2 regions of the Tessaracoccus sp. MC1865 genome follow, and region 1 is predicted to be linked to the other one. Evidence: predicted binding sites of a transcription regulator. Region 1 holds the regulator's gene; the other holds the start of a gene.

Region 1 (4,230 bases):
GAAGTAGCCGTAGTCGGCGCCGGCCTTGACGTAGCTCGTCACCACCCGGTCGATGAGGGTGCGCAGCGAGTCTTCCCGCTCGGGGGTGCCGACGGCGCCACGGAAGTACTTCGTGGTGACGATGGTGGAGGCGTTGACGCTCCAGGACGACGGGAACTCCACGCCGTGCTGCTCGAAGACGGTCTCACCGGTTCGCCAGTTCGTCTGCACCACGTCGCGGCGGTCCCACTCAACTTCGTCGTACGGATGCACGCCCGGCTTGGTGAAGACGCGGTCGATGACGAGACCCTTGGCCTCTGTGTCCGAGGACTTGCGGCGGGAGGCCCGCGCTGCGGTCGCTGTCATGGTCAAAACCCCTCTGATTCTCTTGCTGCGTTTGATTCGATGTGAAGCTGATGTGTTGCTCAGCCGAGGAGCGGCTCTTGGGCGGTGAGCTGCTGGAAGGCAGCTCCGCCCTCGGGTGCCGGCTTCCTGGTGGTTGCGCTGAGGCGCAGGGCGTCGATCTCGCGTTGGAAATCGTCGACCGACTCGTAGTTCTTGTAGACGCTGGCGAAGCGGAGGTACGCGACGGAGTCGAGCTCCTCCAGTGGGCCGAGGATGGCCACGCCGATCTGTTCCGAAGGGATCTCCGCCTGGCCGGAGGCCCGGAGGGACTCCTCCACACGCTGGGCGAGAGCGGCCAACTGCGCCGGTGTGACGGGACGGCCCTTACAGGCCTTCGACACGCCGCGCATGACCTTCTCGCGGCTGAACGATTCGACGACGCCGGACCGCTTCACCACCGTCAGGATGATCTGTTCGATCGTGGTGAACTTGCGCTCGCACATGGGGCACATGCGACGGCGCCGGATGGCGGAACCGTCGTCTGTCGCGCGCGAATCCGACACCTTGGTGTCGCAGTGGCGGCAGAACGGGCAGTGCACTGTGCGGGCCTTCCTCAAGCGATGGAGCGAGTGGACAACAGTGCCACACCGGAGCGGTTCCTCACAAGTGGCGAATCACGTTCGAATCACAACTTGTAGGGGAATCACATCAGTGCAACCACTAGATGTAGGGATCACACTAGGCGCGGCCCATCACGAAGGCAAGAGACACGCCGAGGGGAATTCGGCGTGTCCCAGTAGAGGAATCAGGGCTGTGTGACGTGGGCCCATGCGGGGTCACCGGGGACGTATGCCACCGCCGGATCCGGCGACACGAAGCCGTCCACCAACTGAGCGGCGGAGACGGCGCCGCCAGCCAGTGCCAACAGCGACACCACCGCGACCTTGACCGCGAGCCACGCGGAACGGCGCTCCGGGCTCACGACACGGCACGAGGCAGCGGCGCCCGTGCGGCCGGGGCCCACCGGGCGGGCAGGACTGAGGCGGGGCAGATGGAGATCAGGGCGGCCGGCCGGGGACACGGTGACGACCCGACGACCGGGCGTGCCGACGATCTGGAAGCGAACTGCGCTCGACGTGGTCATGACTGACCTCTTTCATTCCTAGAACAAGTGTTCGATTGAAACGGTACCCCATGTGCGGATCAGATTCAAACATTCGTTCGAAGCGTGGTGTGCGCCACGGGATTTCGCGACGTGAACCATTCAACACGTCCCCTCTGACAAAATTCGTCGACCATCGACACGCCTGCGCATTTCGAACACCTGTTCCAGCTAATGGCTACCATGGGGGCCATGGCTGACAAGACGAACCGCCCGCGCCGTGGCCGCCCGAGCAACGCAGAGATCGAGGCACAGCTCGCAGGCTTCCCCATCCCCGACGGACCGGATTACGGGCTCTCCCGCAGGCAACTGGCGCTGGTGCACGTGATCAAGGACGCCATCGAGGACCTCGGCTACCCGCCCAGCATCCGCGAGGTGGCGGACAGGGCCGGGCTGGCGTCGACGTCCTCAGTGACCTACCAACTGCGCATGCTGGAGCAGAAGGGCTTCATCCGCCGCGACCCGAACCGGCCGCGTGCCGTCGTGCTGACCCTGCCGGACGTGCCCAAGCTCCCCGAGGAACTGGATTCGGCGCAGGGATGGGATGCGCGTCCCTCAGCGGTTGCCGCCCCCGTGTTGGGCCGGATCGCGGCCGGCGGGCCGATTCTGGCCGAGGAGCACATCGAGGACGTGTTCGCGCTGCCGAAGCAGATCGTCGGCGACGGCCAGCTCTTCCTCCTGGAGGTCAAGGGCGATTCCATGATCGATGCGGCCATCTGCGACGGTGACTGGGTAGTGGTACGCCAACAGAAGGACGCCACCAACGGCGACATCGTCGCCGCGCTGCTCGACGACGAGGCCACCGTCAAGACCTACAAGCTGCAGCAGGGCAAGGTGTGGCTGCTGCCGCACAACGAGCGCTACTCCCCCATCGACGGCACCCACGCCAGCATCATGGGCAAGGTCGTGGCGCTGCTCCGCAAGGTGTGAGCCCCGGTAGGTCACTCAAGGTCGCCGCGGAGGCGGCGGAGTGCCGACACGGCCACGTCGCCATCCGTGGTGGCCCAGAAATCAGGTAGCGACGCAGTGAGGAAGGATCCGTACCGCGCGGTGGCCAACCGTGGGTCGAGCATGGCCACCACTCCTCTGTCCTCGGAGCGCCGGATCAGCCTTCCGGCCCCCTGGGCCAGGAGCAGTGCGGCATGGGTGGCGGCCACACTCATGAAACCGTTGCCCCCCGCGTCGTCGACCGCCTTCTTCCTGGCCTGCATCAGTGGGTCGTCCGGCCTCGGGAACGGGATCTTGTCGATGATGACGAGCTGGCACGATTCGCCCGGGACGTCGACACCCTGCCACAGCGACATGGTGCCGAACAGGGCGGTGGTGGGCTCGTCGAGGAAGCGTCTGGTGAGCTCTGACAGTTGGGCGTCGCCCTGCGCCAGGATGGTCAGGTCCGGCAGTTCCCGCCTGCAGTAGTCGGCGGCCTGGTCAGCCGCCCTGCGCGAAGCGAACAGCCCCAGCGCCCTGCCCTCCGCCGCCCAGACCAGCTGCGCGATCTCCGCGAGGGTCTTGTCGTGCATCCCGTCGCGGCCCGGTGGCGGCAGCCGGCGGGCCACGTACAGGATGCCCTGCTTGCGGTAGTCGAACGGCGAGCCGACGTCGATGCCGCGCCACGCGAACTCGTTGTCCCCCTCTTCCTCGGCCTCAAGCCGGTCTGCCGCGCGCAGCCCGACGGCGCCCGCAGCCGGTTCGAACGCCCCGCCCAACGTGAGCGTGGCAGAGGTCAGCACGGTTGGCCCTTGGCCGAAGACCTGGTCCCTGAGGAGGCCCGACACGTTGAGCGGCGCCACGTACGCGGCGCGCCCCATGATGTCGGACTCTGTCACCCAGACCACGTCCTGGGGTTTCAGAGCGGCGATCCGCTCCGCGATGTCGAAGATCTCCCTGACCGACGAGGTGGCCTGCTGACGGTCCGGGTCGTCGGTCACCTTGCCCAGCGCGCTCACCACACGACGAGAAACGTCGCGCAGCGCTGCCGCAGCGTACGGCAGTGGCGCGGAGGACTCCGTGATGCGGGTGAGTTCTGATTCGTCCAGGGCCTCGCGCAACGTGTCCACCTGGTCGAGGAAATCCACGCCGAGGTCGTCGTCGAGCCAGGTGAGTGCCCGCCGGGCGGCGCGATCCACGATGCCCGGGGTCAGTTCATCCGTTGCCGCGGTCGTGATGCGGCTGACCAGTTCGTGCGCCTCATCCACGACGAGCGCTGCGTGTTCCGGCAGCGCGGTGCCACCGTGCATGGCGTTGATGGCCAGCAGCGCATGGTTGGTGACGATGAGATCCGCGTCGCGTGCAACCTCGCGGGACTTCTCGACGAAGCACTCCGCCCCGAAGGGGCAGGCCGACACCCCCAGACACTCCCTCGTGGGGATCGACACCTGCGACCAGCCGCGGGCGGTGTGCGTGGGGGCATCGTCGCGGTCTGCCAGGCCGCCGCTCTGCGCCTGGCCCTCGATCCATTCGCGCAGCGCCAGTACCTCGGCGCCGAGCCTGCTGACGTCGTCGGCCTTCGACTTGGCCGCCGTCTCCGCCATGGCGGAGGCGCCGATCAGGGAATCCTGGTCCAGGTCTGAGCCCTGGCGGGCCCGGTAGAGGCAGGCGTAGTTGGTGCGGCCCTTCAGGATGGCCGCCTTGGGCCGCTGGCCGGTGACCTCCTCCACTGCGTCGAGCGCCGTGGGGATGTCCTTGGTCGCCAACTGGGCCTGGAGCGCCAGGGTGGCCGTGGCCACGACCACGACCTCGCCGGT
Region 2 (4,230 bases), 100 kb from region 1:
CTCGAGGATGGCCCAGATCTCCTCACACAGCGGCTCCGGGTAGCCGTTGGCCAGCGCCTTCGGCACGAACCATTCCTTGACCTTCACCTGGCCCTCACGATCTCCCAGCGCGCGGCGCACCTCGTCGCCCTGGGCCAGCGAACAGCCGGTGACGATGGAGATGATCTGGATGATCTGTTCGTGGAAGACCACCACCCCGAAGGTCTGCTCGAGGGCGGGGATGAGGCTGGGGTGGAGGTACTCCGGTTCCGTCCAGCCCTGCCGGGCCTCGAGGAACGGGGTGACCATGTCCGACTTCACGGGGCCGGGCCGGAACAGGGAGATGTCGACGATGATGTCGTGGAACGTCTCCGGCCCGAACTTGCCCACCAGTTCCCGCTGGCCGGGCGATTCGATCTGGAAGCAGCCCAGCGTGGCGCGGTGGGCGATCATGTCGTACACCTCCCCGTCGTCGAACGGGGCGAGCGCGTCGATGTCCGGCGCCGGGCCGGCGGTGCGGCTGATCTCCGTGAGCGCGTGGGCCATGGCCGACTGCATGCGGATGCCGAGCACGTCGAGTTTGAGCAGGCCGAGGTCTTCGACGTCGTCCTTGTCGAACTGGCTCATGGGGTAGCCACCGAAGCTGCGCTCCAGCGGGGTGCGCTGGCCGAGCGAGGAGTCGCTGAGGATCACGCCGCAGGGGTGCAGCGCGATGTGCCGGGGCAACCCGTCGAGCGATTCGACCAGGGAGAACAGCATGTCGAGACGCTCCTCCCCCAGCCCCGCGGCCCGGAGTTCCGGGAGGTCGCGCAGCGCCGCGCGGGCGTCGCGGGCACGGATGTGCGGGAAGGCCTTCGCCATGGCGTCGATCTCCGCCGGTGGGAGGCTGAGCGCAGCGCCGACATCGCGCACGGCGTGGCGCACGCGGTAGGTCTCGATCATCGCCACGCACGCCACGCGCTGCTCGCCGAAGGTGGCCAGGATCTTGTCGTAGACCTCCGTGCGGCGCGCCGATTCGACGTCGAGGTCGATGTCGGGCAGCGCCACGCGCAGCGGCGACAGGAACCTCTCCATGATGAGCCCGTACTTGATGGGGTCCACCCCGGAGACGCCCAGCGCGTAGTTGACGAGGCTCCCCGCTCCGGACCCGCGCGCGGCGCAGCGGATACCCAGGTCCCGGATGAGGCCCACCACGTCTGCCACTGTGAGGAAGTACGACTCGAACCCCAGCTTGCCGATGACGGTGAGTTCGTCGTCGAGGCGTTCCAGGGCCTGCCCGTCCAGCGTGCCGTAGCGCTCGGTGAGGCCGGCCTCGCAGCGGGCGCGCAACACGCCGGCCGCCTCCTCCGCGGTGGTGCCGAGGGTCTCGAACTCCGGCAACCGGATCTCGCCCAGGCCGATGTCGCCGATGGGGTCCAGCATGCACCGCTCCGCCAAGCCGCGGGTGGCTGCCAACAACGCCGACGCATCAGGGCGCCCGGCCAGCAGCGCGGCCTCCCCTGCGGCCAGCGTCATGGCGTCGGTGCCCTTGAGGTGGCCCTCCGCGTTGCGGCGGTCGATGTTGCGCACGTCCAGTGGGACGAGGCGGCGTGCGGAGTCGAGCACATCGACGGTGGCGGCCTGCTCCCGCCGGGCCATCCGCACCATGTTGGTCAGCACCACGGGGACTCCCAAGCCGTCCCCCAGCCTGATGAGGCCGGCGGCCTGGTGCGCCGAGGCGACTCCGCGGCCCCCGGTCTGGTGGTTGGTGGCGGCGAGGAACAGCCCATCCCCCAGCTCCGTGCGCCACTTCCGCACCTCGTCGGCGGCCTGGGCGGGCCGGCCGGCGACGAGCAGCTCACCCGGTTGCGAATCCGCGCCCAGGAGCACCACCACGTCGTGGCCGGCGCAGTGTTGCGCGATGATCTCACGGGTCACCACCGGGTCTGCCCGTTCCCCGGCCTGCTGGGCCGCGGTGATGAGCTGACACAGCGTGCCCCACCCCGAGCGGGAGGTGGCCAGCACTACGGCGCGCGGGAGTCTCTCGTCGCGCAGTTGGCCACCCCGTACCGCAGTGGGCCGGCGGCGGGCCAGCCAGCCGTCGGGTCGCACCGCGAGATCAACGCCGACGATGGGCGCGATGCCCGCGGACAGGCACGCCTTGGCGAAGCGGACGGCCCCGTAGAGGCCACCGCGGTCTGTGATGGCGAGCGCGTCCATGCCGTGGGCGACGGCCTCCGCCACCAGCGCGCTGGGGTGGGAGGCGCCGTACTGGAAGGAGTAGCCGGAGGCCACCCTGAGATGGGGGAACATCAGTCGAGCACCGCCTGGAGCACCCAGTTCTCCGCGCCGACGGTACGGGCCAGTTCGTAGACGCCCCGGTGGCGTCCGTTGCCCGCTTCGACGCGCCAGACCTCCAACTCTCCGAGGAGATCCGACCCCACCGCCCGGTCGACGCTCTCGCCGCGGGCGGCGCGAGCCTGCTGCCCCGCCCACCACGGCGTGGCGCGGCTCCACCGGGCCTGCACCTCTTTGACCAGCAACAGCCTGTCGCGCCAGATGAACTGTCTGGGCTCTTCTCTGAACAACACGAAAATGGGGTCGTCGTACCTGCGCATGGGGCCACCTCCCGGGGAACACTCGAATAGAACACATCATGCTTTTCGACCCGGGAACCCCGGCCCGGCGCAGGGGTCGAAGCCGCGCCGGGCCGGGGTGGCCCCTCACCTCACGCTTGATACGGACCAGAGCTTCCCCGAACTAATCGAACAAGCGTGCGGTGATCTTCACTATAGATCGACCGTCCGACAAAAGAAAAGGGCGCCGGTGATTCGTGCGCAGCTCCCCCCGGCGCCCGGTCGGAGGGGCGCCGACAGCCCTGGCGCGAAGCCCTACGATCAGTCTTATGCTCATCGTCAGAGGCGCCACGCTGGCCGGTCTGGCTGCCGCCGCGCGGCTCGCCAGGCTCGGGCATGAGGTGACCCTGGACGCGGCCGGGCACACCGTCGACCCGCTGCCGCAGACCATCGTGCTGCCCGCCACCTGGCGCGACCTGTTCAAGAAATCCGGCGCCCACCTGGTCACCGCGCTCAACGGCGCGGGGCTGGCCCTCACGGAGGCGCCAGCGCGCCGCTACCACCTCAGCGACGGCACCACGCTCGACCTCCCGGCGGAGCGGGGTGCGCAGTACCACGCCTTGGCCGCCACTTTCGACCCGGAGGAGGCGGCGCGCTGGCGCGACCTGCTCGACGACCTGCTGCCGGTGTGGGAGGCCTTCCGCCGGCACGCCCTGGAGGGCACGGAGCCGGTGCGCACGAAGCAACAACGGGCCACGCTGTGGCTCGACCGCAACGTGGTAGACCTGGCCAAGAGGCTCCGGACGCCGCTGTCAGAGGTGGTGCTCTCCCTGGGCCCGGAGAAGCCGGGCACGGCCGCGCTCCCGCTGCTGCTGGAACGGATGTTCGGCCGCTGGCAGGTCACCGACGACGCCGGGGCCCCGCAGCCCGCCGAGCGCCTCGTCGACCTGCTGCGCCAGCGGGTGGCCGAACGGGGGGTACGCACCGTCGACTCGCACGACGGGCCGGCCGACATCGACTGTCGGCCCCACATGCTGAGGCCTCATTGGTGGCAGCGCCGAGCAACTCTCGGCACCCCGATCGACGACGGCCGGCAACTTCGCGCCTCCGCCACCTCACCCGCAGGTGCGGCCCCCTGGGGGCAGTTGGCGAGCGCAGCCCTGGCCGTCTACGCGCTGCATGAGCGCCTCACCGGCGAGGACCCGCGCCCGACCAACAAGGCGTTCACGCCGCCCCGGCTGGGGCGCCGGGGCTAGGGCCGCGTCGGCCGGCGCAGCCAACCCCACAGCAGCAGACCCGCCACCACCACCACGGCCCCGACGACGGCGAGGTCGGGGATCCGGAGACCCACCTCGCGCAGCCAGGACTCGAGGTGGAACTGCTGCGTCGCGTCGAGGATGCCGCCGATGCCCGCGGTCGCGTCCGTGGTGATGAACAGCACCCCGACGCCGATGAACAGCAGGCCGGAAACGAGACCCAGCGAAGAGGTGGTGAACGGGCCGATCCTGACCGGGCGGGGCCTGAGCCGCTCCCCCAGCCGCAGCCGGTCCCACAGCAGCGCCAGGATCACCAGCGGCACCACCATCCCCGCGCCGAACAGCGCGAGCAGCAGGCCGCCCCGCACGGCGTTGCCGCCCACCGCCGCGACGGTGAGCACCGCGCCCAGCAGCGGCCCGGTGCAGGCGCCGGCCAAGCC

What was found. Region 1 encodes LexA, which represses DNA repair genes until DNA is damaged. Its sites were predicted from a motif close to TCGAACANNTGTTCGA; they were not measured.
Region 2: a site for LexA is predicted at 2,723-2,738, ahead of J7D54_RS09400 (DUF6504 family protein). Genes of this name have one in related genera too.

The regions. Positions count from the first base shown of each region.
Region 1 covers NZ_CP072596.1:1,913,254-1,917,483, forward strand. Annotated here, with positions in the region: gene J7D54_RS08900 (vitamin B12-dependent ribonucleotide reductase) at 1-345, opposite strand, end outside; gene nrdR (transcriptional regulator NrdR) at 405-923, opposite strand; gene J7D54_RS08910 (hypothetical protein) at 1,130-1,468, opposite strand; gene lexA (transcriptional repressor LexA) at 1,679-2,416, shown strand; gene J7D54_RS08920 (ATP-dependent DNA helicase) at 2,428-4,230, opposite strand, start outside.
Region 2 covers NZ_CP072596.1:2,016,948-2,021,177, forward strand. Annotated here, with positions in the region: gene J7D54_RS09395 (DNA polymerase III subunit alpha) at 1-2,271, opposite strand, end outside; gene J7D54_RS09400 (DUF6504 family protein) at 2,271-2,576, opposite strand; gene J7D54_RS09405 (hypothetical protein) at 2,864-3,790, shown strand; gene J7D54_RS09410 (cytochrome c biogenesis CcdA family protein) at 3,787-4,230, opposite strand, start outside.